DNA from 3 places in the Dongshaea marina genome. Region 2 is predicted to be linked to each of the others. Evidence: predicted binding sites of a transcription regulator. Region 2 holds the regulator's gene; each other region holds the start of a gene.
The links. Region 2 encodes LexA, which represses DNA repair genes until DNA is damaged. Its sites were predicted from a motif close to ANCTGTNTNNNNANACAGNT; they were not measured.

Region 1 (10,815 bases), 820 kb from region 2:
CCTGGTCGTAGGGGCTGTATGACAGCATATTGTGATAATCCTGCTCATAGTTGGGATTACCCCACTCATCATACTCTCCCGTGGTTAATGGAATTGATTCATCCAGCATGGTTGAGACTACATCGACAAAGGGCACCGCGGCGATCACCGCCTTATAAAGCTCAGGTGCCTGGTTGATGACAGCTCCCATCAGCAGACCGCCGGCGCTACCGCCCATGGCCATCAGCTTATTGGCGGCGGCATAGCCTTTGTCAACCAGGCCACGGCTGACATCGATAAAGTCATTAAAGCTGTTTTGCTTATGCAGCAGGCGGCCCTTGTCGTACCAGTTGCGGCCGAGCTCTTCACCTCCGCGGACATGGGCGATGGCATAGACAAAGCCCCGGTCGAGCAGGCTCAGGTTGGCACTACTGAAATCGGCATCAAGGCTGTGGCCGTATGCGCCATAGCCATAGAGGAGCAGCGGATTTTGATGGTTAAATTTATTCTTGTGATAGACTAGGGAGACGGGTACCCGGGTGTTATCCCGGACGGAGATCCAAAGGCGCTCACTTTTATAGTTTGAGCTGTCGAAATTTCCCATCACCTTGCTTTGCTTAAGCAGCTGGCGTTCGCCACTGTCGAGATCCAGCTCGTAGATGCTCGAAGGGGTCGTCATGCTGACATACTGGTAGCGAAACTTATTGGTATCGGCGACCGGATTGTAATGAGCAAGCAGGTTGTAAGTGGGATCATTAAACTCAAAGTTTCGCTCCTCACCGCTTGTCAGGTGGATCTGGCGCATGCGAGGCAATCCCTCAGAGCGCTCCTCTACAATCAGCCAATCTTGCATCAGCTCAAAATGCTCCAGGAGTATCTCCTGGCGAGCCTCGATCAGGGTTGTCCACTCTTTGGTGTCTTGGTGACGGTTCCCTGTGGTGTTAAGCAGGGCGAAGTTCTTGCCCGGTTGGTTACTGAGTATATAAAACTTGCCCCTGAAGTGATCCAGGCGGTATTCATGCCCGGGGCTGCGCGGCAGGAACACCTCTGGGGAAGACTCTATTCTGTCCAATGGGATCAATCTGACCTCCGAGGTGGTGGTGCTTTCTATCGCGATGACCAGGTATTGCTCCGAACGAGTCTTATAGATAGAGGTGTAAAAGGTATCGTTGAGCTCCTCATAGACCAGTAGATCATCCTCAATGCAGCTCCCAAGGCAATGCAGGTAGACCTGGTAGGGTAAGAGGGTTTGCGGGTGCTTGCGGACATAGAAGATATGTTGATTGTCATTGGCCCACACACACTCTGAGATATTCTCTATTTCATCAGGCAGCGCTTCGCCGGTTTGCAGATTTTTAAAGCGCAGCTTGTACTGGCGGCGGCCGATTGTGTCCTCCGAGTAGGCCAGAATCAGAGAATTGGCAGACAGGGTCAGATCGCCCAGCTGGTAGTAATCATGGCCCTGGGCTCGCTGATTACAGTCGATGATTAGCTCCTCTGGTGCCGCCAGCTCCCCTTTGTGGCGATAATAAGCCCGGTAATCCTCACCTTCGGTGAATCGGGATTGATACCAATAGCCTTTTTTGAAGTAAGGCACAGACTCAAGCTCTGGCTCCTGGCGAGCTACCATTTCCCGATAGAGCTCCTGTTGGAGCGGTGCCAGAGGCTTCAGAGCCTGTTCGGTATAGCTGTTTTCCTGGTGCAGGTAGTCCAGCACCTCGCAGGCTTTGCGTTCATCATCTCGCAGCCAGAAGTAATCATCCTGTCTGTGGTGGCCATGGTTCTCGTGGGTATAGGGATGTTTTGCTGCTATGGGTGGAGTCAGCTTAGTGTCGTGCAAGGGATGCCCTGAATTGTCAGTGATTTTTCCTGATACTAACCAACCCGGCTTCGCTTCACAATGAAGCTAAGCCGGAGGATGGCTGCTGGAGTAGGGAGCCGGCTTGGATCATTGCCTCCAAATTGAGCCGAGCCATGGGGCTACACGCGGCATTTAGTCACATACAATCATGTGCCACAGGTGCTTAGTCTAACAGGCCTCATCAAACAGCAGCTGCCTGGCGTTAGCCAGGGTTGCATCTGTAATCTGATCGCCTCCCAGCAAACGAGCCAGCTCCTCAATACGCCGGTTCGGATCAAGGTGCTCCATGGTACTTTCGGTGGTGTCACCATCATTTTGTTTGGAAACAAACAGGTGTTGGTGCCCTTGACCTGCAACCTGCGGCAGGTGGGTAACCACCAGGACCTGAGTCGCCGAGGCAAGCTGGCGTAGCTGTTGGCCAACTCTTGCGGCGGTCGGACCACTGATCCCGACATCAACCTCATCAAAAATAAGGGTCGGGGTGGCCATCTTTTTGGCAATGATGGTTTCGATCACCAGGCTGATCCTTGAGAGCTCTCCGCCGGAGGCAACCTGGGAGAGCGGGTAGAGATCCTGACCCGGATTAAGAGAAACCAGGAAGGCGACGTCATCAATGCCATCGACGGAGGGCGCAGCCTTAGCCTTGGGTTGGATCTCTATGCTGAAGCGACCCTTTTCCATATTCAGCTCGTGGATCCCCTTCTCAATGTCGCGGCTCAATCGCTTAGCCGCCTTGTTGCGACTGGCGCTCAGCTTATTGGCGATCTCCAGATAGCATTGCTCAACGCTGGCGATCTCCTCTTTGAGCTCAAGCTGTTGCTGGTCGTTGCCTTCGAGCTGCTCAAGTTCATCGAGCAAGCTCCGGTGGTGTGCTGCCAATTGCTCAGGGCTGACCTGGTGTTTGCGCGCCAGGTTCAGCACCCGGGTCATTCGGTACTCGATCTGCTCAAACTGCTCGGGGTCAAACTCCAGATGCTGCTGATAATGTTGCAGTTCATCCCGGCTCTCCTCAAGACTGATCAAAGCTTCCTGAACCAGCTGTAGCGGATTGGCCAGCTGTTGATCCAGCTCTTTGATCTCCTCCAGCGGTGAGACTATGCCCTGGAGCAGGCTGATGACATTTTCAGAGGTATCTCCCCCGAGGCGTTCAAGGCACTCATAACTGGTTTGCTGGAGCTGAGAAAAGTGGGAGAGCTGCTGATGCTGCTGCTCCAGCTCCAGATATTCACCTTCGGCCAGGGCTAGCTCATTGAGCTCTTCGGTTTGGTACTGGAGCAGCTGCTGACGGGCATGGCGCTTTTCCTGTTGCTGTTTTAGCTCCTGGAGTTGCTGAGTCAATTGTTGGTATTGGATGGCGCAGTTGCGGGTTTTTTCGAGCAGGGTGGGGTGCTCTGCAAAGGCATCAATAATGTTACGCTGCTGGTCGCTGCGTAACAGCTGGTGATGGGCATGTTGACCATGGATATTGATCAATTTATCGCCCAGGGCCTTGAGCTGGCTTAAGGGCACCATGTTGCCATTGATATAGGCCCGGGAGCGTCCCTCCGCGGTAATGGTCCGGCGAAGAATACACTCCTTGCCATCGAGAAGTTGCTGCTCTTCGAGCCATAGTTGAGCCTGAGGGTGCTCCGAAAGTTCGAAGTGGGCACACAGCTCGGCGCGAGGAGCACCCTTACGAACGATACGGCTCTCTGCTCTGCCTCCGAGACAGAGGTTCAGAGCGTCAAGGGCGATCGATTTTCCAGCCCCGGTCTCACCCGTGATACAGGTCATCCCTGGTTGAAACTCTAATTCCTGGTATCTGACGATCGCAAAGTTGGCAATAGTGAGCTGGGTCAGCATAGAGCACCTGTATAAATCAACATTACTGTATATGTGAACAGTATAGCTTGACTTATCTGTGAGTGGAATAATCAATTGAGATCATGAGGAGGTAGCCAGGATGAAAACCGAGTTGGAGAAAATGTTGAGTGGAGAGATCAGCCGGGCAGGGGATCCCGAGATCCATGAGATCCGCATCCGGGGACAGAGATGGCTCTCAAAATTTAATCAAAGTGAGTTTACAGCCGATACAGAGCGCCGGGAGTTGTGCGAGCAGCTTTTCGGTCATTTTGGCAAAGGGAGCATTGTTTGCTCACCATTTACCTGTGAGTTGGGGCAGTTCATCGAGATTGGGGAAAAGTGCTATATCAATTTTAATGTGACCATTTTGGATCTGCACAGGGTGAGCATTGAGGATCATGTGATGATTGCTCCTAATGTTCATATTTATACGGCAACCCACTCCCTGGATCACAGTAAGCGCTTGGACTGGGAAGTCATCGCCAAGCCCGTCACTCTAAAACGGCACGCCTGGATTGGTGGAGGAGCGGTGATCTGTCCGGGAGTTACCATAGGTGAGCGCTCAGTGGTTGGGGCCGGAGCCGTAGTGACCCGGGATGTTCCCGATGACTGCGTGGTTGCCGGAAATCCTGCCCGGGTGATCAGGAAGCTCAATCAGCATGAACTTCAGGCATCACTGTGATGATGGAGTTGCCGACAGGCAGTTCCTGGCTCATTCTTAAATCGAGTTGATGAATCAAACAGAGCAGAACTATTTTCGGGGTGAGACAGGAGATGTCTCAATGATGCCAGTGCCAAGGAGGCCCCATGAAATATGCAATTTTTTGCGGCAAAGGTTATTTCAAGTGTGAGGTGACCGCCGACTCTCCTAAAGATGCTGCAGTTATCTATGCCACGGAGCGACTCAGCCACCAACAGCAGGCAAGAATAGTCTTGTGTCCTAAGGAACGAGAGGCGCAATATGTGGTCTATGAAATGGATGGGGAGGTGCCTGACTATGAGTTTGAAGATGAAAGGGCATTTGCCTCGGCGATTCCGGTACAGGGGGATCCCTACCACTATGTGGATGAATAATTCTATCTGAACCCTGTGCTATTGAGTGGTTGATTCATTCTCAGGTTCGGCCTGAGCTTTTTAAAGGAGAGTAAATATGGCGTTGGCGCAGCTAAAGGCTAGGTCCTGGGTCCAAAAAATATCGGGAGTATTGAGAAGGGTGGTGACCATTGATGACTCCTCGACTCGTCCGGTGCATTCCTGGACCACTCTGAATAAAACTCTGCATATCAGTTTTGCCAGCCTGATCATCTTGCAGCTTCTGAGCAGTGATCTGATGCATAGTCCCTGGAAACCGGGGCGTGTCGTCAGTGATTTTTCTGCCTTCTTTTTCTATTTTCACCTGATAGCCGGCTGCCTGACCCTGTTTGTCCTGGTGTGTTATTTTCTGCTGAATCTGTCTGAAGCGGCCCGGGCACACCTCTATCCATGGGGGCGCCAGGGGCGTGCGGATATCATGGCCGATCTGCGGCAGATTTTCTGCCAACGCAAGATGCAACCGGCCCATCGTTGTGGCGGGCTGGCGGGCCTGGTTCATGGCCTTGGCTTTTTGGCTGCGGTGGGAACGGCACTGACGGGAGCTAGTTGGTTACTGCTGCGTCAGATGGGGTTTGCTCCCGATCTGGTTCACTTTGTCAAAGAGTGTCATGAGTTTATGACAACCTTCGTGTGGATCTATGTGATTGGCCATGTCTGTCTTGCGGTGGTGCATTTTCTGGTCGAGGATGACTCCCACGCCAACGGCTAGGTTATAGTTTATCTTGTATTGAAGTAGGGGCATTATCAGATGCTGTGATTATGCCCCTGAATATTCTCCCTTCTTTAAATCACTCTATCTTGGGTTTGAACCGCTTGCCTGAAATGGCGAAATAAAAGCTATCTGTGCGCCCTGTTGGCTTTGTCAAAGTTAAGCATCTACATTTTAAAAGTTCCTTGTTATGCTTATCGATAACAGGGATACATTCGGAGCGTTCCATGCGACTGCTTGTATTCAGTGCTTTGGTCGTGCTGCTTAGCGCCTGCCAACCACAAAGCTCTGATCACCTATTTCAGGGATATGTCAGTTCAGATTTAACCTATATCAGCTCTTCTCAAAGTGGGGAGTTGACCCGGTTACCCGTGAGTCGTGGCACCCCGGTCGCCAAGGGTGAGTTGTTGTTTGAACTGGATAAGGATCCACAGCAAACCGAGCTCAAGCAAGCTTATGCGACCATGCAGCAACTGCGCTTTGAGCTCTACGATCTGGAGAAGGGAAAGCGTGAGCCCTACATCGAGGGGATCAAGCAGCAGATCCGCGAGTTGGATGCCAAACTGGAGTTAGCACAGAAAACCTTCAAGCGTTACCAAACCCTTATCAAGAGTGGTTTGATCCAGCAGGAGCAGGTTGACGAGTCTCGCTCCGAGGTTGAGCAGCTTACCCATCAGCGGGCAAACCTGCAGCAGAATTTGGTGATTGCCGAATTGCCGGCCCGTGAGGATCAGGTGGAGGCGGCCAGGGCTCAACTCGAATCTCAGCAGGCACTCCTGATCAAGGCGCGCTGGGCTTTGGCTCAAAAAACGCTGCATGCCCCCGCCAAGGGGCGCATCTTTGATACCTATTACCGGGTCGGGGAACAGGTTCCGGCCAATCAGCCGGTGTTGTCACTGCTGGATCCGGACCAACTGAGAGTTGATTTTTTTGTTCCCACCCGACAGCTTTCTTCGATAAAGCCTGAGCAAAAAGTGCTGCTGAGTGACAGCATGACCCACAAGCGGCTAACGACCGGGCTGGTGAGCTTTATCTCGCCCGAGGCAGAGTATACGCCGCCGGTTATCTACAGTGAAAAGCGGATGCAGGAGATGGTCTATCGAGTCGAGGTCACACCGAATAAACCTTTAGAATCAGGCCTGAATCTGGGACAACCCGTGAGTGTGGAGCTATGTGATGCAGGCGCCTGCAATTAATGTTACCGGGCTGACCAAGCGTTTTGATGGCCAGGAGGTTGTCAGCGGGCTGAATCTGCAGATAGAGACAGGGCAGATCTATGGTTTTCTGGGCCCCAACGGTAGCGGGAAAACCACCACCATGCGGATGCTGTGTGGCCTGCTAAGCCCGGATGCCGGCAGTGGCTACTGTCTGGGATTGGATATTTGCACCCAGACAGAGCAGCTCAGGAAGCGGGTTGGCTATATGACCCAGAGATTCAGTCTCTATGAAGATCTCAGCATTCGCGAGAATCTTGATTTCACCGCCCGCATCTATGGGATTGACCAGCGGCGTCAGCGGGTAAATCAGACCTTGGAGCAGCTTGGGTTTTCAAGAAAGCGCGCCAATCAGTTAGCTGGCCAGCTCTCCGGCGGATGGAAACAGCGGCTGGCGTTGGCCTGCTCTATGATCCACAAACCCAGGGTATTGCTGCTCGATGAGCCAACGGCGGGCGTCGATCCCAAAGCAAGAAGGGAGTTCTGGGATGAGATCCATCGTCTGTCAGAGGAGGAGAAGGTCACCACCCTGGTCAGTACCCACTATATGGATGAGGCGGAGCGTTGTGAGCGACTGGCTTTTATCGCCTGGGGTCGGATCATGGCCGATGGTACCCTGGAGTCGATTTGCAAAGAGACCGGGCTTCGAAGCTGGGAGATCCGCGGAAATCGGGTCCAGCGGCTGGCGCCTGAGCTCAGGCTACTGCCAGGGATTGAGCAGGTGGTCTCTTTTGGGCAGACCATCCATGTGATCGGCACCGATGCCGGGGTGATTGAGCATAGCCTTAAGGGGTATCGCAAGGAGTTTAAACTCAGTGAGCTGCCACCTTCGGCAGAAGATCTCTTTATCTATCTGATGAGCCAGGCCAGGGATAACTTCTCATGAACCGATTCTTCTCGATATCCCGGCTGTGGGCGATGATGATCAAAGAGTTTATCCAGATGCGCCGGGACCGCATGACCTTTGCGATCATCCTGGGGATCCCGGTTCTGCAACTGATCCTATTTGGCTATGCCATTAATACCAACCCCAAACACCTTCCGGCAACTGTGGTGATCCAGGAAAAGTCGCCTCTTATCAGTGAGTTTGTCGCCAGATTGCAGGCCAGTCGCTACTTTGAGTTGTCTCAGCCCGCCCACAGTCTTCAGCAGGCGCAGCGCTGGCTGGATGAGGGGCGGGTGATGTTTGTGATCCGCTTTGAAAAAGACTTTTCTAAAAAGCTTATTAAGGGTCAGCGCCCCAAAATTTTGATGACCACGGATGCCACCGATCCGGTGGCGGTCAGTTATGCTTCCAGTGCCTTTGATGCGGTTGCCAGTGAGGTGTTTAGTGACGATCTTCCAGGATCGCTCTCCTATCTTAAGCCGGGGGAGAACCCGGTTCAGCTGATTATCCATAACAGATATAATCCTGAGCTTTACTCCCAATACAACATAGTGCCGGGCTTGATTGGGGTGATCCTGACCATGACCCTGGTGATTGTGACCTCTCAGGCCCTGACCCGGGAGCGTGAACGCGGCACCATGGAGCATTTGCTGGTGACCCCCGTCCGCCCGCTTGAGGTGATGCTGGGTAAGATCCTGCCCTATGTGATCCTGGGCTATGCTCAGGTCCTGTTGGTGCTGGTGTTTGCCTATTTCCTGTTTGATGTGCCGGTGCGGGGCAGCGTTGGCTTGCTGCTACTGTGTGTGCTGCCCTTTGTGATTGCCAACCTGGCGGTTGGGATGATGTTTTCTTCGGTGGCGCGAAACCAGCTGCAGGCGATGCAGATGGCGTTTTTCTTCTTTCTGCCGTCACTCTTGTTATCCGGCTTTATGTTTCCGTTTCGCGGAATGCCCGAATGGGCGCAGATGCTTGGGGAAGTTCTGCCTCTGACCCACTTCGTGCGGATTGTCCGAGGGATCATGCTCAAGGGCAACACTCTTCCCCTGGTGTGGCCCGAGATCTGGCCGATTTTGCTGTTTATGCTGGTGGCCCTGTTCTTTGCGTTGCTGCGCTATCGGCGGACCCTCGATTAGTTGGTCATTTGCCGCTGCCGAGCGGTGACGGGAAGAGGCCGTTCTCAGGCGTCCTGCCTTCCACGGCATTAATACATCCTGTATGACAGGATATGCTTGTCCAATACCCTCTTCACTCCCAAGGACACCCTGATATTTTTGTTATTTGGCTTGCAGCCAGCTGAATTTGTGCTTTCGGCACAGGTGTTCGACCGCGAACAGCGGGTTAAGGGGACTGCTCACCTAGTCCCCTAACAACCCCGAGGGAACCTCCCGATTCGCATCTCTCCTCAAATCATAGTGCTTTGAAGTACAGCGCAGACAGTATGCCCCTATACTGGCTGCGCACTCGCAGCGTTTATCATCCTTGATAAACTTTTCCAGTTCGACATCCCTGCCTCTCGTTCCGCTTCAAATATTGAAGCTTCACCCATGCTGCTCAACTTCAAATCACTTTATGATTTTTCAGCCCGAATCAAAGGGGAAATTAAACCTCATGAGCGAGTCATACGGCGAATGGTATAGGGTTGTTGTTTGGTTTCGAGGCAGGATGCCGAGGGGCGCAGCTCTGCGGAGGGATTCGCAGCGCGGAGCGAACTTTTGGTTACTTTTCTTGATAGAAAAGTGACTAGCCAGTCGGGCGAGACCGGCAATTGTCACGCAGTGGCAAGTAGCCATCCGCAGGATATATAAAGGGGTTATTCTTGGTACAAAGTTAACTTGTGATATTTGACTTGCTGTCAGTAGTTTTGTGCCTTCGGCACATTGCCGCTGCGATGTATAGGATATACGAATGCAGCGATCATCAGGGATAGTAATAGCTGCCGAGCGGCGGCGGGAAAAGGGTATTGCTTGTCCAATACCCTCTTCACTCCCAAGGACACCCCGAAATTTGCTTCATCCTCATGATTCATCAGATTCACTAACGGACAGACGGAACATCCATGTCCCGGCTATCCTTCAATCGCGGTTATCATCCTGATAACCCTTTCCGGTTCAGCATCCCTGCTTCTCGCTTCATTGCTGCGCAATTACGCCCATATGATTGATACGTTCATCAACAATGAACCATTCGCTGCAAATAGACGGGGCCCTAAGTACCCGTGAGCGAGTGCCGAGGCGAACTATAAACCCGCTATTTTTGTTTTCGAGGCAGGATGCCGAGCACCGGAGCTTGATGGAGGGACCCATCACGCGAAGGGAGCTTTTGATTACTTTTGGCGGTACAAAAGTAATGTGCTGCCGGCACCCCGGCAATAATGCAGCGCAGCTGCAAAAAGGCCACCCGCAGGATAAAGTGGATGCAGCTACTCTGATCCCAGGATCACATCATCAGCCTTGGCGTTACGGGTGGTGCGGTAGCTCAGCAGTCGCAACAGTAACATGCAGATCAGGATCCCGGTCAGGGTCTCGAAGATATGGCGTACCGAGCTTAAGTCGATAAACCCGGAGGAGAAGGTCCAGAAGGCACCAAACACGATAAAGATGGTCCCGGTCAGGGCCCCGGCAGTACCGGCCATCTTGGGGAAAAGACTCAGGCAGACACCAAGACAACGAGTGAAGATGATATTGGATGCCAGGATCACCAAAAATGAGACGCCGCAGTAGAGATAGATATTGTTGAGGATCGCTGCAGGTAGTAAGAAAGTCCCAAGGCTTACCACTAAAGCACCGATGAGTGCCCCATTGACCGCAGGATTAAAGTCAAAGCGATGCAGGAATAACCGGTTGGCCAGGCCTCCGATGATCCAGGCCGAACCAACCAGCAGCAAAATTCGTCCATAGGTGATAGGGGAGTAGCCGAGATCATCGATGATGATAAAGGAGCTGAAGATATTAAAGATATACAGGGTTGAGATACACAGCCCTGCCAGTAGAGCCGAGGTGGTAAACTCGGGATTCTTCAGAATATGCAAGACACTGCGGGTGGAGATCGAGAAATTGCTATGACGGTGACGATTGGTTTCGGGGAGCAAGATTAGTACTGCCAGCACACACAGCAGACCATAGAGCGCCAGGAAGTAGTATGAGTATTTCCAGTTAAACATCTCCTGGAAGTAGCCGCCGATGAGAGGCGCCACTATGGGGCCGATTCCCCAGGTGATCGTCAGATAATTGGC
Region 2 (10,815 bases):
AATCGGGAGGAAGGTCTCTCCAAGGTGAGCCTGTCCTTAAAATCCAAAAAACAGCATTGATAAAGAGTCGGTTATCTCGACCCGCCTTTCCCCAATCACCTTTTCTTCCCAATATATGGGGTTCGATTAGGCTCCATACTCGGTCTGATATGTCATGGCGTCGGTGGGCTGGGCTCTTCATTGTGTAGTTCCAGATTAATGATGAAAGAATATATTGTACTCAAACTAGTCCGCTCATGACGACAGCCCCTAGAGCATTTTCTCCATAAATGGAGACAACGCTGTGATTAATCTCAGGCTTTACACGCTGACTCGCAATGCCGATTATCATCCATGATAACCCTTACCAGTTCGGCGTCCCTGCCTCTCGCTTGTTGCTATGCAACCACGCCCCTGGCCGCTCTGCTGCAGAAGGTCAGCTTAGCAAAGCCTGAAATTCTTTTAGTCGAGCCGAATGTGATTATTCTGATTAATCCGAAATAGCTCTAGATAGACATCAGCCATCGATCATTTGATATGGCTAAGATTAAAACTTAATTGCGCAGATGAGAGTTTCTGTTTCGCTTGCACACCTGTTTGGATTATCCTGCACAGGTAACCCGTTTCCAGTGCCGCCTTACGGCCATCTTACTTGAGGTATCCCATGGGATTAGTCTACTCCACCGAGACCGGTCGGATTCACCAGGAAAAAGCTCCCGCAGAGGCAAAACCATCTTCAGGGCCAAATGATGGGGTGATCCGTATCCTTCGCCAGACTAAGGGACGTAAGGGCAAGGGAGTCTGTATCATCACAGGGCTCAAGCTTAATGATGCTGAGCTCAAGCTTCTGGCCGGGAAGCTCAAAAAATTGTGTGGTTGTGGTGGTGCTATCAAGCAGGGGCAGATCGAGATCCAGGGCGATAACCGGGAAAAGCTCAAGGAGTATCTCGAAAAGCAGGGCTATAAGGTAAAACTGGCAGGCGGCTGACCCTTACCCTGCGGACTGATTTTTTTGCCTGAAGCTGCTGGTCAAGGTTGTTCTCAGACACCCTGTTTTTCAAGGCGCTAATAGGACTGGAGTGATGAAAGAGATAGGTAAAAATAGGCAGCTTCAGGAGTTTATGAAAAACAATACTTCCTTATTGGACTCTGAGCTAACAGGGCTTTCACTTGATCTATCGGCTGATGATCGAATGAGTGCGACACTTAAGTTTCATCTCCCTCAACATAGAGGTGTGAATACCATTACTCTTAGGCTCTCCGGTGTTCTTGAGTATGTATAAATTCTTACGTTGTGGGGATTCATCTTTTTACATTTCATTGGATCCTTATGATGAAACTCCATCATCCAGATGAAAGAGACCAGGACTTCATTCTTGCATCTGAGGTGACAGGGTATATTGAGTAGGGCTGTTTGCTTTGGGCTAAGAGGCAGCCTTTAACTTAACGAGCCATGGATGGCGAGCATCGTAGCTTGATGGAGGGACTCATCACGCGAAGAGAGCTTTTGATTACTTTTGGCGGTACAAAAGTAATGTGCTGTCGGCACCCCGAGACCTGTGGCGGCAGCCACAATATGAGCAGCATGCAATGCAACCCGGTTGCTATTAGGAAAAGTGAATTGCCGCAAAGCGGCAATCAGGCCATCCGCAGGATAAACCTCTCTCTTACCCCTGCAGGTAATGAATCGCCAGCCCGATAAACAGCAGGCCTCCGGCGTAGTTATTATTGAGAAAGGCTCGAAAGCATCCAGTGCGCACCCGGTGACGGATAAGATACTGCTGATAACCAAACAGCGCCGTCATGGCGGCCAGCCCGGTCAGATAAAAAGCTCCGAGCCGGGCAATCTCTCCCAGCAACAACAGGGGCAGCAGGGTCAGTAGCTGAAATATCCCAACCCACAGGCGATCGAAGCGACCAAACAGGATAGCGGTCGATTTGATGCCAATCCGAATATCATCATCCCGGTCGACCATGGCATACATGGTGTCATAGGCGATGATCCAAAAGTAGTTGGCAATAAATAGTAGCCAGGCGATGGGTGGAATATGCCCAAGGGATGCGGCAAATGCCATGGGGATCGGCCAGGAGAAGGCGATACCCAGAACAAACTGTGGCAGATGAGTGATCCGCTTCATGAAGGGATAACAGATGGTGACCACCAGCGCGATTATTGAGAGCAGGATAGTGAATCGGTTCAGAGTGAGCACCAGGCCGAATGCGATCAACACCAGGACGGTAAAGAGGCCCTTGGCCTCCTTTTCACTCAGGGTGCCACTGGGAAGGGGGCGGTTTGCGGTACGTTTGACCGCGCCATCAAGCTTTCGGTCAGCGAAGTCATTGATGATGCAACCGGCCGAGCGCATCACAAAAACCCCTATGACAAAAACCACAAGCAGGTGGAGGCTGGGAAAACCCTGGTTGGCAATCCACAGTGCCCACAGGGTTGGCCAGAGCAGCAGCAGGCTGCCAATTGGCTTATCCAGTCGGGTGAGTTGAGCATAGGCGGTGCAGCGTTGCCTGAGAGTCAGCTTCATTGATTATCCTTGTAAGCTGCCATCCCCGGAAGGAAAAGCTCATGAACCAGCAGAGGGTGTTGCTGATAATAGAGCATGGAACGGCGTCCCCACAAAGGCTCCGAACTCTGAAGCTTGATGTGGCGTAATACCTTAGGCGGCAGCTCATGTTGAGCAAATGTTGCTAATTGTAGCCTCTCCCGGCGCGCCTTTGAACCCTTGAACAGCAGCTCCCCAAGAGGTTGATCGGCTAGTTGCATCAGGGGGTGGCCGGTGGCCTGGATCGTTGTTTCCGGGATCAGGGTCCAGGCATAAACAGCAGGGCTCTCATCACAGCACAGTAATACCTCACGACCAAACAGCATGCCGTCATCAAGTAATCGGATCAGCTGATGTTGCTCATTGTTGTACCAGCTCTCACTAAGCCGCAGAACCTCGAAGTGGGCGCAGTGGCGTTTGAGGCGGGCCGTCATAGAATCCTGGGAGTTTAACCAGCCGCTGAGTCTATGAGGCAGGTTAGGAAAACAGGATGAATCCTGCCACTCAAGGCTTAACTGTGATGATAGTGATGATAATGCTGTCATATCCTCAGCTGCGATCTGTCTGAACCGGCTAAATGAAAAGGGGATTTATTATCAGGTAAAGCGAGATAAAATGTAAGGGAGCAAATGAAGCTCCTTTCTTGACGGTTATCTTTGGGGCACCAACACTAAAGTAGTGGGAAGATAATTAAGGGATTGTTGATGATGAAAGCCGCACTCTTTTCTTTTGCTCTGCTAATGCTGTTTGCCATCCCCCCGGTTTCCTATGTGTATGCTGAAGAGGAGGTTGCCCCGGCTGCCGAAGAGACATCGGGTGGAAAAAAAGAGTATGCCTACTTTGCATTTCGTCCCGATATCATCACCAATTACATCTCCAGGGGAAAGCACCTGGGTTATGTCAGGGTTACGGTTGAGGTGATGGTGGACAACAAGTCTGCTCTCGCCGCCGTAGAAACCCACGAGCCGCTGCTTCGAGATGCCCTGATCAAGATGCTGGGTAGTTTGACGGCGACTCAGGCAAGGTCCCTCAAGGAGCGAGAGCTGTTTCGCCTCAGGTGTAAGAATAAGCTCAACGAGCTGTTGGTTCAGGAGACAGGCAAAAAACTGATTAGTGAGCTGCTGTTCACCAAGTATATCTACCAGTAGCAGATGAATTGAGTGGAGCCCCCCGCAATGATTTGCGGGGTTTTTTCGTTGCCATTTAAAACCTACTGTATATACTCACAGTATATAGCTCATAACTTACTGAAAAGGCTGTGATGAGACCACTAACTCCCCGCCAGACTCAGGTGCTCGATCTGATCCGATCGCATATTCAGGCAACCGGCATGCCTCCGACCCGGGCAGAGATTGCACGAGAGCTTGGTTTTCGCTCCGCCAATGCTGCAGAGGAACACCTCAAGGCCCTGGCCCGCAAAGAGATGATCGAGATTGTTCCCGGTACTTCACGTGGGATCCGTTTGCTTGGAGAAGAGCTGGAGGCCGACAGTGAGTCAGGCTTGCCTCTAATCGGACAGGTAGCCGCCGGAGAGCCAATTTTAGCGGAGCAGCATATTGAGTCTCACTACCAGGTTGACCCGAGCCTGTTTCGACCCCGCGCCGATTTTTTACTGCGGGTACATGGGATGAGTATGAAGAATATCGGGATCATGGATGGGGATCTTTTGGCGGTGCATAAAACACAGGATGTACAAAATGGCCAGGTAGTGGTGGCCCGGGTTGGTGGTGAAGATGTCACGGTTAAGCGCTTTGAGCGTAAAGGAAACGAGGTGCTGCTTCATCCCGAAAATGAAGAACTCGATCCCATTATCGTAGATCTCAGTGTGCAGGAGTTGGCCATCGAGGGGCTGGCTGTGGGCATCATTCGAAACGCCGACTGGATGTAAAGCTTCAAGCCAAATCTCAGGCACTCCATCTCTTTGGGGCTATCAGGCCCCATCGCCTTTTCATCAGGCAATGAAACCGCTATGATCTGGCGGTTTTTTATGCGCCCTCTTTCGAGCCCGGTAAGTTTCCAGGATACTCTTTGCATGCTTCCAAGCTGGTTTGTTCAAAAATCTGCCCATCGGCGGGTATTTTCCCTCGCTCTGCCCATGGTACTGTCCAGTGTTTCCGTGCCTCTGCTGGGACTGGCGGATACGGTCGTAATCGGCCATCTGGATAAGTCCTGGTATCTGGGGGGAGTCTCAGTGGGCTCGATGGTGATCAACCTATTGTTCTGGCTGCTGGGCTTTTTGAGGATGTCCACCACAGGGCTGACCGCTCAGGCGCTAGGGGCAGGTGATGGACGTCAGCAGCTATTGATCCTGGGGCGCTCACTGTTGGTTGCACTGGTGCTGGCACTAATTATCTTATTGCTGCATTGGCCCCTGGCTCATTGGCTGTTTCAGCTGACGGGAGGCAGTACTGAGGTTCGCCACTATGCCGAAATCTATTTTAAGATCCGGGTATGGAGCGCCCCGGCTGCCCTGGCAAACCTTGCCCTATTGGGCTGGATGATCGGCATGCAAAACGCCCGGGGGCCGATGCTGCTGTTGATCCTTACCAATCTGGTCAACATAGTGCTGGATGTCTGGTTTGTGATTGGGCTTGGCTGGGGGGTTGCGGGCAGTGCCTCTGCATCAGTATTGGCTGACTATTGTGGATTAGCATTTGCGCTGCTCTATTGCTCTCGCATGCTTTCGCCCCTATGGAAAGAGTTCGGGGAGAAGCTCTGGCGACAGCTGGCGAGTGGTCGGGAGCTTCTGCTGATGATGGGGCTGAATCGGGATATCTTCATTCGTTCGCTGTGCCTGCAGCTCTGTTTTGCTTTCATGACGATGCAGGGTGCGGCGCTGGGTGACAATATTGTTGCCGCCAACGCCATTTTGCTGAATTTTCTGATGTTTATCTCCTATGGTCTGGATGGTTTTGCCTATGCCTCAGAGGCGATGGCGGGCCATGCCCTGGGTCGGGGAAAGCGATCTCAGTTTCGCCAGGTGGTGATCCTCAACCTGTTCTGGGGTGGCCTGGTTGCGATCGGCTTCTCGCTGGTTTATGGCCTGGGAGGTGATCTCCTGATCGGCCTTATTACCAGCCTCAAAGAGGTACAGCACAACGCCGAGCTCTATCTGCCCTGGCTGGTGGCGATCCCCATGCTAAGTGCCTGGTGCTTTATTCTCGATGGGGTATTCGTCGGGGCTACCTGGGCCAAGGAGATGCGCAATGCGATGCTGGTTGCGACGACTTGCTTTTTCTTCCCGATATGGTGGCTCCTGAGTAGCTATGGAAACCATGCTCTGTGGGCGGCGATGAGTGCTTTTATGCTAGGAAGGGGTCTGAGTATGGCGCTTATCCTGTGGCGCAAAGAGCGGCGCTTTAACCAGCTTTCTTTGGCTTAGGCTTCGGTAAGGCGGCGGTGACATAAGCTCCTTATATTAGAGCGGTCGCATTGTATTTCCTGAGTTTATTGTGTGAAAAGCGGTCCGCTTCAGAGCATCTCCGGCAGCGTTAGCTGAGCTTTAAAAACAATAGGATTTTTGGGTGTGCTGACCCATGGGTCTGGGCTAAAATTGTACCAGAAGCAGGCGTTTTGTTTCTCTGGATACAGGAGTGTGGACAGTGGCAGAGCCCGATAAAGCAACCAAAGAGGTCATAGAGAACGACCCGGCAGGCAAACCTATTCCTCAGGATAAGAAAGCCAAAAAGCCTGCCAATGATAAAAAGCCTGTCAGAAAAGGCGAGAGACTCTTTGATATCGTGTTTACCCTGCTCTGCATCCTTGCTGCGATCATCTTCGCGCTCTGGTGAGCCCCTTCTCGCAACTCTGGGAGCTTAAATCGCTCCCTCAAACCCAAGCTGGCGCCAACTTTCATACACGAACACGGCAACTGCGTTGGAGAGATTCATGCTCCGGCTATCCGGCTTCATCGGAATACGTACCCTCTGCTCCGGGGGTAAAGACTCCCTGATCTCTGGCGGTAGGCCCCGGGTTTCCGGTCCGAACAGCAAGACATCGCCGGCTTGATAATTTACTTCGTGGTGATAGCGGGTCGCCTTGGTGGTACAGGCAAAGATCCGGGCCGGGCCAACATCCTGCAGGAAACTTTCATAATCTTTGTGGCGTTTAACATTGACGAATTCATGATAATCCAGGCCCGCCCGACGTACCCGTTTTTCATTCCAGTCAAATCCAAGTGGCTCTATCAGGTGCAGAGCAAAACCTGCATTAGCACACAGCCGGATGATATTCCCTGTGTTGGGTGGGATTTCGGGTTGGTAGAGGGCAATCTGTAACATGAGGTTTTTACTGTCGAAATGAAAGCTCAGCAGCATACCCAGCTTGTGAGAGAAATGGAAGGTCTTAGCCAGATAGGGGTATAATCGGCTTTTCATTTTTTCTAAGAGGAGCACTGCTGTGGAGCAGCAATACTCTCGCCTGGTCAAATCAGCGGCCTGGGCTGCAACCCTTACGGCTGCAGTGTTAATCGTCGTTAAGCTGATCGCCTGGTTTACCACGGATGCGGCCAGTATTCTGGCAGCTCTGACCGATTCCATGCTGGATATCTCCGGCTCTTTGATTAACCTTTTAGCGATCCGTTTTGCGATGACCCCCGCCGATGAAAATCATAGATTCGGTCATGGTAAAGTCGAATCCCTGGCTGTATTGGCCCAGTCTGCCTTCATTAGTGGCTCGGCGGTTCTTCTGGTGATCCATGGGATTTCATCCCTAATTTCGCCTCAGCCGCTCTCTCATCTGGGAGCTGGCATGGGAGTGATGCTATTTTCTGTCGTAGCAACCTTGATCCTGGTGTCTTTCCAGCGTTATGTGATCAAGAGGACCGGCTCTTTGATGATCAAGGCTGATTCGTTGCATTACCAGACGGATCTCTTTTTGAATTTTGGGGTACTTTTGGCTCTGGCGCTCTCCTATTTTGGTTGGCTGTGGGCCGATGGTTTGTTCACCCTGCTCTTGGGGGGCTATATTCTCTATGGTGCACTGAAGATCGGTTATGATGCAGCCCAGTCCCTGATGGACAGGGAGCTTCCCGAAGAGGAGCAAAAGCGGATCCTCGAGTTAACCTCCGGGATTGAGGGTGTTTATGGGGTTCACGATCTCAGGACCCGCCAGGCGGGGCCGACCCGGTTTATCCAGTTCCACTTAGAGCTTGATGACAGCCAGCCTCTGCTGGAGGCCCATGCGCTTGCCGACAGGGTGGAGCAGCGGGTGCTTGAGGAGTTTCCCGGGGCCGATGTGATTGTCCACATGGATCCTCTCTCTGTAGTTCCCAAAGAGCTGCGTAATCAGGGGCATTGGGGGAGTCGAGCCTAGCCATGGCTTTAAACATTGAAGTAGCTCGGATTTTTTAACGATCGATTACTCATGGAGTCTTGTTGAGGCCATGAGTAATAGGTATCCTGCATAGATACAGGGAATTTTATTGGTCAAGCAATAACAGGTGGGAATTCATTATGTCTTTCGAAGTGTTTGAAAAATTGGAAGCTAAGGTTCAGGCGGCAGTTGACACCATTTCGCTACTCCAAATGGAGCTTGAAGAGTTGCGTGGGCAGAATGAGCACCTTCGCCAGGAAAATGAGCACATGCGTAACGAAAACGATCATATGCGCAATGAGCACAACCATTGGCAAGAGCGTCTGCATGCCCTGTTGGGAAAAATTGAACAGGTCGAAGAGAATGTGTAAATCAAAAACGCCAGCATTAGCTGGCGTTTTTGTATGAGTTATTCAATATCAAGGGGTTCGGGCGAGAGGATGATGCCTGTGGTATCGGCATACAGGTGATCCTCTGGCAAGAAGGTGACGCTTGCAAAGTTGACCGCCGCATCCCGCTCTCCACTCACCTCACTATCGGCTCCAACCGGAATCGATGCCAGTGCCTGGATCCCTATATCCAGCTCTTCCAGGGTGTCAACTTCACGCACACAGCCGTAGCAGACAATCCCTTCCCAGCCATTCTCAGTGGCAATCTCAGCGATCTCGGCATCGATTAACGCTCTGCGCAGCGAGCCACCACCATCGATCAGCAGCACCCGGCCAACACCGTTCTCCTGAACCACTTCAGATAGCAACCCATTGCTCTCAAAGCACTTTACCGTGGTGATGATACCGCCAAATGAATTTCGTCCACCAAAGGTGGTAAACATGGGCTCGGCAACATCGACCATATCAAGATAGGTATCACAAAGCTCAGAAGTATTGTATTCCATTATCAGCCCTCGCGTATTGGGACCCAGAAAACTCTGATCTCCAGTATAAAGGCTTCAAAAGTGTTTTCAACGGCTAGGCTGTTTTTCCCGCCATCTGTCGTATCAGATGCTGACATAGAACAAAAAGGGGTAAGATTTTGCGACTTATGAGGCTAAAAGTGAGTTGCTGCTGAGAGGTGCTAAGAGCCAGGTATTTGAGGAGGATGAAAAGGGGGGGTAGTGGGATAAAAATCGCCAGTGCGGGCAGAAGAAAGAGCCATGCCAAAGAGCATGGCTCCTGAGGTTTACAGGATGAAGCGGCTCAGATCTTCATTCTCAACCAGGGTTCCCAGGTGCTGGTCGACATACTCTGCATCAATGATGAAGGTGTCACCAGATTTCTCCGAGGCATCATAGGAGATCTCCTCCATCAGGCGCTCCATGACGGTATGCAGACGGCGAGCTCCGATATTTTCGGCTTGTTTGTTCACAGTCCAGGCCGCCTTGGCGATGGCATCGATTCCCTCTTTGGTGAACTCAATATCGACCGATTCGGTCTTCATCAGTGCCTGATACTGTTCGGTCAGCGAGGCATTTGGCTCGGTCAGGATCCGCACGAAGTCTTCACTGGTCAGATCGGAGAGCTCGACACGAATTGGCAGGCGTCCCTGCAGCTCAGGGATCAGATCCGATGGACGGGCCACCTGGAAGGCGCCGGAGGCGACAAACAGGATGTGGTCGGTTTTCACCATGCCATGCTTGGTATTGATGGTTGAACCTTCAATGAGTGGCAGCAGGTCGCGCTGAACCCCTTCACGGGAAACATCCGGGCCACTGCTCTCGCCACGCTTACAGATCTTATCGAACTCATCGATAAATACGATACCGTGGTTTTCAACCGCAGCTATAGCCAGCTCTTTGAGCTCCTCGGGATTGACCAGCTTGGCCGCTTCCTCTTCGATGAGCTGCTTCTGAGCATCTTTAACCCGCAGCTTGCGGGCCTTCTTGGTGCCACCACCAGAGATGTTTTGGAACATGCTTTGTAGCTGGTTGGTCATCTCCTCCATGCCCGGAGGTGCCATGATCTCAACGCCGACCTGAGGCTGTGACAGCTCGATCTCGATCTCTTTATCGTCGAGCTGGCCTTCACGCAGCTTTTTACGGAAGATCTGACGGGTATTGTCGTTGCTCGGCTTCTCGTCCTTGTTCCAGTTGTCTTTAGGTGTTGGCAGCAGGGCATCGAGGATGCGCTCCTCGGCATTCTCTTCGGCGCGATAGCGAACCCGCTCCATCTCCAGCTCACGGGTCAGCTTCATCGAAACATCGGTCAGATCGCGGATGATGGAGTCAACCTCTTTGCCCACATAGCCAACCTCGGTGAATTTTGTCGCCTCAACCTTGATAAAGGGAGCATTGGCAAGCTTTGCCAGGCGGCGGGCGATCTCTGTCTTACCGACACCGGTAGGGCCGATCATCAGGATATTCTTGGGCGTGACTTCCTGACGAAGCTCTGGCTCAAGTTGCATCCGGCGCCAGCGGTTACGCAGGGCGATCGCAACGGCGCGCTTTGCATCATTCTGGCCGATAATGTGGCGGTCCAGCTCATGGACAATCTCTCTGGGAGTCATTTCAGACATGGTTTGAAATCCTGTATTTGCAGGCAGGGCAGTGCGAGGCACTGCCCGCGCTTAATTGGTTAGCTCTTCGATATTCTGGTTGCCGTTGGTGTAGACGCAGATGTCTCCGGCAATAGTCAGGGCTTTTTCGACGATCTCTTTGGCGCTGAGCTCGGTATTTTCAAACAGAGCGCGGGCCGCAGCCTGGGCATAAGGACCACCCGAGCCGATCGCAATCAGATCCTGCTCCGGGGATACGACATCACCATTACCCGTGATGATAAAAGAGTTGTCCTTATCGGCGACCGCCAGCATCGCCTCGAGTTTACGCAGCGCGCGATCGGTACGCCAATCTTTGGCCAGAGATACCGCGGCTCGCTCCAAATTTCCATTATGTGCCTGGAGTTTGGCTTCACAAAGCTCCAGGAGGGTGAAAGCATCAGCAGTCGCGCCGGCAAAGCCTGCGATCACCTTGCCA
Region 3 (10,815 bases), 1.0 Mb from region 2:
GGCGACCTGATCCTGTCGACCTATCACGGCGCCGAAGGTGCCTCTTGCAAGGCGCGTCTCTATAACGAGATGGGTAAACGAAAGAAAAATTACCGGGCGCATCTGGATCTTGAGCCCAACTGTTGGCTCAACACACCCGACAACAAGATGATCTATCATAAAGGCTGGTATGACGATGCCAGAGTGCCCTCACCTCTCGAGCAACTATCCACCGAGGAGAAGCTGGCAGAGTTCCTGGAAGATGCAAGAGCTGAGACCACAGATCCCAGATACCTTCCCTATGCACTGCAGGTCGCCGAAAGAGCCCTGAAGCGACTTTCCTCAGGCTGACAGAGTACACAATCCCTTTGTGAGGCATTGCTCGGCAGGAGAGTGGCTCCTCCCGAACCCCTGACATAAAAAGGCGAGTCGCTGACCCGCCCTTTTCATTTCACTGATAAAACTATGCCCCTTCAAAATGATATTTCATATCCGTGTCATGGGTCAGCTTGGTAAACAACTGGTTAGTCAGCTGGTCGGTCAAGACCAGGGCTTGCTCCGTGGTTTTATTTTCTAAGTTTTGAATCAACTCCCGGGCTGCCTTGGGATCTTTTTTATAAATGGCCAGATAACGCTGCTCCATCTTCTTCTGATTAGCAAAGGTCTGCTTTTCAAATTGGTGATATGCCTTCTGAACGATCGGTGCATATTGCTTATAGTTCACCATGGCAAGGGTCTGCAGCTTGCGGAACTTCCAGGCAACCGAGTCATTGCTCGCTTTATTTGTCCCCACATCAAATCCCTTTGGTATCTGTGTGATTCCCTGATAGAAAGGCAGGTAAACGCCCAGGGCCGTCATGCCAAATGCTACGTACTCTACATTCCCAATCTCCGCAGGCATATCAGGACGGACCTGCAGAATGTGCGACTCCTGAGTTCTGAATACCGAGATCGGCCGGTAGGGCTCGTTAGGGTTGGCATTCATATAGGGGTCGTGTGGTGTGCCCTGATAGTGATTACGCAGTGCCGATTCCAGATCCTGCACCGATAGCTTATGAGCGGGCTTTAAAAAGACCGGGAAGCTCTTGCCATCACCGATCTTGGTCGCCAAACCCGGGTTAAATTTATGCTGAAGTGTCCATACTCTGGGATAGTTATAGGTCACATCATTTTTCAGATCCTGCGAGTAAACGGTGTGGAAATTAAAAGCACCGTCTGTTTTTGGATTGTACAAACCATGTTTGATCGCAAAGCTTATCAGATCTTTAGAGCCCAGGTAGTTATGGCTATCTTTGAGATCCACCTTCTGCAGCCGCCCCTGATTCGCAGATACAAAATACTTGTCATGAGGGATCCGCCTCGCCATCCACTGGTGGCCGCTTCCGGTTTCCAGATACCAGATATCATGCTTATCGACAAAGGCAACTCCGAACCCTTCGGCGGCCCCCTTGGTTTCAATGATCTTACCTAACAGCTCTGCGCCCTCTTTGGCACTATGGATCCTGGGAAGAATGACATTTTCGATGGAATCTTCATTGATCCCTGTCTTGAGCACATAGGGATCATATTTAAGAACCTGCTGGCCATTATAGATGGTCTCTGTCGCGGTCATCCCCACACCAAGCTCATTAAAGCCCGCCTCTCCCATAGAGCGATCCTGAGTATCATAGTCAGAGAGTGAGGTATAACGTAGCGAGATCTCAGGAAGCGGATAGGTAAAATCATTTCCGTTGGAGTGAAACTCTCCGCGCTGATTCTCTTTACGGGGATGGATCAGAAAGTGCTTGGCATTGGTCGCACTGTAATCTTCGTTCCTGGCAACCAGAAATGAACCATCAGAAGAAACCTGATTACCAACCAAAATGGTGGTACAAGCAAAGGCAGGTGAAGCGATGGCAGTAGCAATTAACCCTGCCAAAAGTTGTTTTTTCATGATGAGGCCTTCAAATAAGGATAAAAACTAAAATTTTACCCTTATTTGTAAATATAATTTGGCGATCAAGTTCACATACTGAATATACCGATTGAAAAGCGATCAGGCAGGGCATCTCGTTGCGTCAGGATCTGGACAGTTCAGAGAAAAACCAGCCACAACATACCCCCTCAAAAATAATGGTTAATATTCCTCACAAAGTGAGCACCACCTGCAGTACTGTTAGCATCAGCCCCAGCTGACAAGCATCCTGACTCTCAGGCCTCACCAGTTGCACAAAGCCTAATCAATGTGCAAGAATCCCCCTCCCGGATTTTCAACCTGCATCCACCCAGATCCACCCCTCTCGCCTGATGTCTCATCTTGCGAGCTCTCGTGCGATCTGAGCATAGCTTTTACTGCGAAGGAATAGAATACAGATGAGTTTTGATACCAGTGCTCCTGAATCTCAGATCACCGCATTCAGGCCGCGCTACTTATGGTTCCTGATCACCTCTTATGCGATGATCATCGTCTTATCCAACTGGTTTGACCCGAGGATCATCGGCCTGGGCCATGGGCTAAGTACCGATGCCGGCACCCTGATCTTTCCGCTGGCTTTTCTACTTTCGGATCTTATCACCGAGGTGTATGGCTATAAATTTGCCAGAATGGCAGTCTGGACCGGTTTTTTATTTAACTGGGTATTTGTGATCTACGGACAGATTATTACTCACATGCCGACACCTGAGTTTGCCTCCCAGAGTAATCATATCTTCGATTCTCTGCTGACCATGAACTCAAAAATTATTATCGCATCGACCATCAGCTATATCATTGCAGAGCCCCTGAACAGCTATGTGATGGCTAAACTCAAGATCCGTAGCAAGGGGAAACTGATGGGAGCCCGCTTCGTGGCTTCAACCCTGGTCGCATCTTTCTTTGATAGTAATATCTTCGGGTTTATCGCTTTTTATGGCGTGATGCCGACCCAGGAGCTGATTAAGTTCAACCTGACCATGTGGGTGATTAAAGTGATCATCGAAGTGATCGGTATGCCCTTCTCGGTGCACTTTGCGCGCAAGCTCAAAAATCTGGAGAAGCTGGATATCTACGATGATCGCACCAATTTCAACCTGTTCAAGCTCAATACCGAGTATGGGCCCCAAGATAACCGTTACCTCAAGAACTGATGAGCTCTAAGATGACAGGGATGTTTTCTTGGCTTTTCAGTGTAGGACCCGGTAGGCTCATAGCCTTTCACTACAGTGATCGGCTGGTGACAGAGTCTCTTGGCGGCATCCATGCCGCTTTAAATTAAAAATCAGACGAATATAAGATCGTCACTGGCTCACTATGCCAACTCATTTTTAATCTCCCGTCGCGATTAAGCTTGAGTAAGGATTTCGTCAATATCTGTTTACTACTTTATAGGCACCTTTCGGATTTTTAGCCTTCTCCGAGTAGTAATTCACATTTTGTTTCTTCGAGCAAGCAGTTCCAATAAATCCGAAAGTATGATGAACTTTATCTGATGCACTTGTGCCTCGTACCTCCCAACCGTGAGCTTCCGGCTTTATTCGCACCCAACCTGCCCCTCATCAAGGTTAAGTAACATAACATGCTTAAACTGCTCACCATTTTCCGGATTCACTATTGTGGGAGGGATATTAAATGCAAAAACGTCCCCTCGGCTTACTCTACCAAGGCTAGGTGGAATTATCCTTGAACCGTAGCGTTTCAATATCTGACAAGTAAATGAGTCCTCATCTCGATTGCTCATCAAATAACCAGTTAACTCCTGATCAGCTGAATGATGGGAGCTAATTCGCTTTTCGCCCTCCATCATAAATAGGTTTTTTATATCAAATATATGCTCATGAGTAAGATTGGTAATATCAATAGCGCCACTTCCAAGAAAACCTGACCCCGCACCTAAATCATTATCTTGATAAAACTCTCCAGCAAGGACTCGGCTCAGAAAGATACTAAAATCCATCCGGGTCTTAAATTGAAACGGCTGAGTAGCATAGGGATACATCAACAATGCCGCATCACAGGCACGATCAATAACTTTTCGGCTATGTGTTTTTTGTGACCTTATATGCATACCTCTATGATTATCGATATCACGAATAAGGGACCTCATATCAATCATGATAGGCCCAAAGCGAGAAGACTCACTCATAGCGTTGCTGAACAAAAAATTATCTACGATATCTCTCCTGACTAGATACATTTGAGATTTTTTTTCACTCGATGTCGCACTATATTCCACTCTGGGTGAGTTCATAGAAAATAAGTCATTTGAATCACACATTGTTTATTAACCCCTAAAGTTATTGTTTTACTTTAACCTAGCTCAATCCTATATCGAAAATAAAAATATCGACACACCTCCACCCTAATATAATTATCAGAGCAGATTAACTGTCAGTTCATTAATAGTGATTATATGAAAAATAATAAATAGATATCTCCATTATAAATATCACCATATAAAAAACAACTTGGACAGCTCGGTAATCTGTATCAATAGAAACCTTAATCACCGCCCCCCACGGCTACAACTTCGTTGTAACAAACTCTAAATCTACGCAATGAAGTTCGCACAACATTCATTCATGGCAGTCCTCCTTAGTGCTCTAATTCGCTCACATAGAAGAGACTCTGAGTTGCATGGTTCAGCCCTTTTCTGCTGAAGCAGGCTTTATACAGTTCCAAATGAATCGATGCTTTTAAAAATAACGACTTCTTTGATATCTGGATAAAAAGAATCTTTAAGTAAATAACTCCAAAAGATAATCTTTCGAATAAGCTATAAACTATTGTTTTGAGTCAAATATGCACTCCGGAGATCTGGGCTTTCCTCTGTATGCCTTGTGAACAGAAATAACAAGCCGCACAACTCATCATTTCGGAGTCGAAAAAAGCTTGTTCAGATCCTCTTTAGGAAAGCACAGAGAAAAATAGTTAAGGGTTAGGACCAATAGATCCATTGTTGGCGAGGGGGCCTTGCCCCTGAGGTGAGTCGTGGGAAAGAGAGCTTAAGAGTCCCCGGATGTCCGGAAGGTTATCTAAACGATTCACTTTAGTCAGCCTGGTAGGCAGCAGGCCTGAAGATTGCCTTTACCCACCGGAGTTCGGCAGCCTAGCTGAGCCCCACAGCTCAGCTAGGCTGAAAAATGCTGGGGAGTGATTTAAGCTGCTTGCTCTTTATCGTCCACAGCTGGCTGCTCTGCCGAGTTATCATCTGCTTTAGGCTTGGGCTGGGACTTGGCAGCCTTGACCTTCTTGGCTCCAAGGGCCACCAGCACAGCCTCACGGTTTTTCGCCAGATAGATGCTAAGCTCCTCTCGCTGCCTGTCATCCAGCGCCACCTCGACTCCCTCAAGCAGCACAGACAGCTCATCGGCCATATCTAACATACGATCATGTTCATCTGCCTGTTTTTTATCTGTGGTGCTCAAAACTTCCTCTCCATTGCGGATCACGACATACCGGGTTTCTACCGCCATCTTGATTCATCTCCACTCGTTTGACTGATCAGCATCACCGGACCATTAAGCGCCTGGTATACGCTTAACTCGAAACACTGTTTTTTTATACAGTACATTGTAGCCTCTGTCGCAGCATAGTTCCAGATGAAGTCACCTTATTTTATGGGGCTAAGCCACTGAAAACAGGGAGCTGGCCGAAAATTAGAATAATTTGTCATCAACTGCTAACATAGCGCGCCAACTTACTGAGAGCTTTTCTATGCACAACACAACTGAGCTTTATTCTTATCCAAAATACTGGGCTGAGTGCTATGGCACAGCCCCATTTTTGCCGACCTCTCGTAAAGAGATGGAGGCTCTTGGGTGGGACAGTTGTGATGTGATCATTGTGACCGGTGATGCCTATGTGGATCACCCAAGCTTCGGCATGGCGATCATCGGCCGGTTGCTGGAGGCTCAGGGGTTTCGGGTTGGGATCATCGCGCAGCCGGACTGGAGCAACAAGCAGGCATTCATGGCGCTGGGCCAGCCCAACCTGTTTTTTGGGATCACCGCGGGTAACATGGATTCGATGATCAATCGTTATACCGCCGATCGCAAGCTACGCCACGACGATGCCTATACCCCGAATAATGAGGGGGGCAAGCGCCCCGACAGAGCTACTCTGGTTTATAGCCAGCGCTGTAAAGAGGCCTATAAAGAGACACCAGTGCTGTTAGGGGGCATCGAGGCCAGCCTGCGCCGCCTGGCCCACTATGATTACTGGTCCGATAAGGTCCGCCGCTCGGTCCTGTTCGATGCCAAGGCCGAAATGCTGCTATTTGGCAATGCCGAACGCGCCCTGGTCGAGATCGCCCACCGGCTGGCCAAGGGGGAAGCGATCGAAGAGATGACCGGGATCCCGGGAACCGCCATCAACCTCAAGGCTTTGCCCGAAGGTTTTCGTGAAATTGATTCCTCACGCATCGAAAAGCCCGGCCAACCGATGGCGATGCCAAACCCCTACGCCAATGAAACCGAGTGTAAAACCGCTGAGCCAGTCGCGGTGGCACAGCCGATTCAGGTTCGCCCGTCGCGCCACGATAATAAAAGCACAGTAGTTCGCTTACCCGCCTTTGAGAAGCTGCGTAACGATCGCATCCTTTATGCCCATGCCAGCCGGGTGATGCACCTTGAGACCAACCCTTACTCGGCGCGCCCCCTGATTCAAAAGCATGGGGATCGAGAGCTGTGGGTGAACCGCCCACCCGAGCCTCTGTCAACCAAAGAGATGGATTACCTGTTCGGACTCCCCTATGCCAGAGTCCCCCACCCTGGTTATGCGAAGGCTAAAATACCCGCCTATGAGATGATCAAAACCTCGGTGAATATCATGCGTGGCTGCTTTGGCGGCTGTAGCTTCTGCTCGATCACCGAGCATGAGGGACGGATCATCCAGAATCGCTCTCAGGAATCGATCCTTGAAGAGATCAAGGCAATTCGCGACAAGGTTCCGGGCTTTACCGGCACCATCTCAGATCTCGGTGGACCAACCGCTAACATGTACCGGCTGGGCTGCTCAGATCCCAAGGCGGAGGCAAACTGCCGTCGCCCCTCCTGCATCTTTCCGGGGATCTGTAAGAAACTCAATACCGATCATCGTCACACCATAGATCTGTATCGCAAGGCGCGTGAGATCAAGGGGATCAAGAAGATCATGATCGCCTCCGGGGTACGATACGACCTGGCCATCGAATCTCCCGAATATGTCCGGGAGCTGGTGACTCACCATGTGGGGGGCTACCTTAAGATCGCACCCGAGCACACGGAGAAGGGCACCCTGGATCTGATGATGAAGCCCGGCATGGGCACCTATGACAGGTTCAAGGAGCTGTTTGAAAAGTACAACCGTGAAGCGGGGAAAAAACAGTACCTTATCCCCTATTTCATCTCGGCCCATCCGGGCTCTACCGATGAAGATATGCTCAACCTCGCCCTCTGGCTCAAGGCGAATGATTTTCAGTGTGACCAGGTGCAGAACTTCTATCCCTCACCCATGTGTAATGCCACCGCCATGTATTACTCAGAGACAAATCCTCTGAAGAAGGTGAAATACAAGGGGCGCGAGGAACTGTTTGTCGCCAAGGGCGAACGGCAGCGCCGGCTGCATAAGGCGTTTCTTCGCTACCATGATCCAGCCAACTGGCCCTTGCTGCGTGAGGCTCTGATCGGTATGGGGAAAAAGCAGCTGATCGGTCATAAAAAAGGCTGCCTGGTTCCTCCCAAGGGCAGCCAGGAGGAGCAGGCTCCATCCAGAGCCCGTACATCCGGTCGCCATAGTGCCAAGCGCTTTGCCACCAAGCACCCCAGGCAGCCGGATCAACGCAAAGGAGAGCGCCAGGAAAAGCGTCCCCCGAAATCTGCCAGAGCAGCTAGCAAACCGGGCAAAAAGCCACGCAGTTAATTCCAAACAAAAAGGTGAGCAGCACCAGCTACTCACCTTTTTTAATCCCAGAACTCCAGGGATGAATCTTTATTTTCTCAGGGAGATCGCCCCCTGTGGGTCAGCGCTTGATTCCCTTAGCCGCGAGTTTTGCAACCTGGGACTCTCGCTGCTGCTTATCCAGCTCCAGTTTTTCGGGGGATGGCCAGGATGCAGCTCTCGCCTCAAGCTGACTCGAGAACAGATGATGCCACAACCGCTTTAAACTCTTTTTCAACATACTCATACCGGGAAAATTATAATCACAACTTCACTTGCAACGGAGCGGTTCAGACCGATAACCCTTTCTCACTGATCCCCGGGTGCTGCAAGTCATAAAACAGATACTCAAGCCCTAATTCCGATTGGGCTGCTCAATCCTATGCTCAGGATTTATGCGGCTTCCTGCTGTGGCTGCGGCCAATTAAGCTCCGCCTCCTGCTCTTTTTTCCCGGACTCCTTTTGGGCCTTTATCTGCTGAGAGTAGTTGAAATACGACATCTCATAGTCATCGTGAAATACTGTGCTCATGGTTACCTTCGTCAATCAGTTTGGATTATCGGTTTTGCTTCTTTAAGGCGGGATCGCCCCCCTTACAAATCAGGGCGACATGTTAGTCACTACTCACTGACAAAGATATCGGGCAAATGGCTTATATTCTGAGATTGATGTCAGAGAGGAGCCCCCCCTGTCTGGCAGGCGTTGAGAGGGAGTTCAGGAAAAAGGTTGATAACTTGCCATACCGGGAGCCTGGCTAGGATCTGAGGCCACAAACTTAAGCATTCCCATCAACACAGTACCTATGACCATGATCCCACCGGCCAGATAAAGCCCATCCCGGTAAGGTAGTTGATAGCTGGTCATGGCCGCAATCCCCAATGGAGCCAGGATCTGTGCTATGCCATAGCTGATCGTCATCTTGCCCATCATTTTTCCCGGATTCTCGGGATAGAACTGACCCACCATGGTGAGAACCAGGCTCACTATCCCCATGAAGGTGTTGCCAAACAATACAGCACTCACCAGTACGCTTAATACACCTGAGTCCATCACCGGAAGCAGGATCCCAAGGCACTGCAGCAAAAAAGCCCAGATCAAGGCGTTAAGCTGACCATAGCGCCTGGCAGCCCTGTCCCACATCATACAAGCCGGGGCTGCTGAAAGCCCAATCAGGATAAAGACGAGGTTGCCCTGCCCCCCCATTCCTGGAAGCTGATTGATAATAGCCACAATAAAGGTAGCACTCACTACATATCCCACACCGGCACAGAAATACCCCATCATTAAGACTTGTATAAAACGTTGGCCTGGCCTGCTCGTCGATATTGGTGCTTTTAGGGGCCGATTAACTTGCTCCACAGGTTTTGGCAGCCAGGCCAGGGCGGGATAAAGCAGGATGCAACCCAAAAGTGAGTAGCCATACCATAATTGCTGCCAGTTGAGTTGACGGCGGGCCAGCTCAACCACAACGGCTGCCAGAACGATTCCAAGGCCAATCCCACTAAAATGCACGCCAAGCTCTTTACCTTTTTGATGGCTGACCAGCCAGTTGAGCACTAGCCCTGAGCCCATCAGCATCCCGGCGGCGCTCCCCACCCCGGATAAGAATCGCACAATAGACCATAGCCAAAGATCAGTGGTCATCGCCATGGCTGCCGTCGACAGCAAAGCCAGTAAAACTCCCCAACGATACAGGGTATCTTTAAGACGAAGGGTTTTCACACTCGCTGTAATAAGGGTTCCAACCAGATACCCTACGTAGTTGACACTTGCCAGCCAGGCACCTGCGCTCTGGCCCAGTCCAGCCTGATGCTGCATCACAGACAGCATGGGGGTATAGGAGAAACGGGCAATCCCTATGCTCAAAATCAACGAGCAGATCCCGGCTGCCACCACTTTCATTTTTTGGATATCTCTCACCACTTTTCCCCCTGAATAACCATGAGATCTGCACTATAAAGAAGTTGTTGCATCAAAAATAATGAATTATTCTGATCAGACTGTTCTTTTTTAGAGATTTGTTATGGAGCTCCAGGCACTACATACCTTCAAAACCGTAGCCCAAGAGGGAGGGATCCTCGCTGCCTCCCGAAAGCTCAATACGGTCCAGTCCAATGTCACCGCCAGGATCAAGCGACTTGAGTCTGAATTAGAAGTTCAGCTGTTTCACCGTCAGGGGCGTGGGATCACCCTTTCAGCTGCTGGCCGACTGCTGCTGGAGTACAGCGAGAAAATGCTGGGCCTTGAGCGACAGCTGGTTTCTGCGGTACGCCAGACCGGAGAAAGTTATGGTGAACTGCGCCTTGGAGTAATGGAGTCGTTTGCCGGCACCTATCTTCCAAGCGTGTTAAAGGAGTTCCAACCTAAACATCCGGGGCTAAACCTTAAGATCGATAGCGCGACCAGCGGTGAACTCCTGAGGCTGCTCATCTCCCACCAGCTGGATCTCGTGTTTGTCGCAGGACCAATCGATCACCCGGATCTCATCTCACAAACCCTCATCGATGAAAGATTAGCCCTGGTCCACAAAAGAGGGGAATCCTGGAAAAAACTACCCTTCATTTTGTTTCGTGAAGGCTGTGCTTACCGGGAGCGAGCCCTGGAGTGGCGAAGAGAAAATGGTGATCCAACGCCTGAGATCATGGAGCTTGGAACCCTGGATGGAATTTTAGGCTGCGTCGCCGTCGGGCTGGGCTGCACCCTGCTGCCCATGAGCGTAGTCAAAGCCTCTAAATTCTCCGGGGAGCTTGAGATCATCGAAGTGGAGGATCACATAGCCAACACACCGACCGTGATGGTCCGGCACCGCGATGCTCTCCCCCTTACGGCCTTTGAAAACCTCAGAGAATCAGTACTCCATATCTCAGAGCAGTGTTAGAGCGTTTTTCGGATACACCGGTTCATCTCATGAAAGCGGCTTTAATTTTGATCGCTGACTCGCAAGACACATCCATGTTGCTCTA

Region 1: a site for LexA is predicted at 3,688-3,707, ahead of recN (DNA repair protein RecN). Genes of this name have one in related genera too.
Region 3: a site for LexA is predicted at 5,485-5,504, ahead of DB847_RS16450 (YebG family protein). Genes of this name have one in related genera too.

What each region holds. Positions count from the first base shown of each region.
Region 1 is NZ_CP028897.1:3,733,655-3,744,469, reverse strand. Features, by position in the region: gene DB847_RS17505 (S9 family peptidase) at 1-1,843, opposite strand, end outside; gene recN (DNA repair protein RecN) at 2,009-3,682, opposite strand; gene DB847_RS17495 (sugar O-acetyltransferase) at 3,783-4,364, shown strand; gene DB847_RS17490 (hypothetical protein) at 4,490-4,756, shown strand; gene DB847_RS17485 (cytochrome b/b6 domain-containing protein) at 4,833-5,483, shown strand; gene DB847_RS17480 (HlyD family secretion protein) at 5,711-6,679, shown strand; gene DB847_RS17475 (ABC transporter ATP-binding protein) at 6,660-7,583, shown strand; gene DB847_RS17470 (ABC transporter permease) at 7,580-8,716, shown strand; gene DB847_RS17465 (multidrug effflux MFS transporter) at 10,003-10,815, opposite strand, start outside.
Region 2 is NZ_CP028897.1:4,552,956-4,563,770, reverse strand. Features, by position in the region: one part of gene DB847_RS21355 (IS5 family transposase) at 1-181, opposite strand, end outside; gene yciH (stress response translation initiation inhibitor YciH) at 644-967, shown strand; gene DB847_RS21345 (hypothetical protein) at 1,062-1,262, shown strand; gene ubiA (4-hydroxybenzoate octaprenyltransferase) at 1,647-2,516, opposite strand; gene DB847_RS21335 (chorismate--pyruvate lyase family protein) at 2,513-3,079, opposite strand; gene DB847_RS21330 (flagellar basal body-associated FliL family protein) at 3,242-3,682, shown strand; gene lexA (transcriptional repressor LexA) at 3,796-4,422, shown strand; gene dinF (MATE family efflux transporter DinF) at 4,567-5,916, shown strand; gene DB847_RS21315 (hypothetical protein) at 6,137-6,325, shown strand; gene trmL (tRNA (uridine(34)/cytosine(34)/5-carboxymethylaminomethyluridine(34)-2'-O)-methyltransferase TrmL) at 6,350-6,814, opposite strand; gene DB847_RS21305 (cation diffusion facilitator family transporter) at 6,933-7,847, shown strand; gene DB847_RS21300 (cell division protein ZapB) at 7,988-8,218, shown strand; gene rraA (ribonuclease E activity regulator RraA) at 8,257-8,742, opposite strand; gene hslU (HslU--HslV peptidase ATPase subunit) at 9,027-10,358, opposite strand; gene hslV (ATP-dependent protease subunit HslV) at 10,410-10,815, opposite strand, start outside.
Region 3 is NZ_CP028897.1:3,503,923-3,514,737, forward strand. Features, by position in the region: gene DB847_RS16430 (3'-5' exonuclease) at 1-330, shown strand, start outside; gene DB847_RS16435 (C69 family dipeptidase) at 443-1,912, opposite strand; gene DB847_RS16440 (queuosine precursor transporter) at 2,332-3,084, shown strand; gene DB847_RS16445 (hypothetical protein) at 3,468-4,211, opposite strand; gene DB847_RS16450 (YebG family protein) at 5,092-5,409, opposite strand; gene DB847_RS16455 (YgiQ family radical SAM protein) at 5,651-7,834, shown strand; gene DB847_RS24475 (hypothetical protein) at 7,935-8,093, opposite strand; gene DB847_RS24480 (hypothetical protein) at 8,246-8,383, opposite strand; gene DB847_RS16460 (YbfB/YjiJ family MFS transporter) at 8,567-9,775, opposite strand; gene DB847_RS16465 (LysR family transcriptional regulator) at 9,876-10,730, shown strand.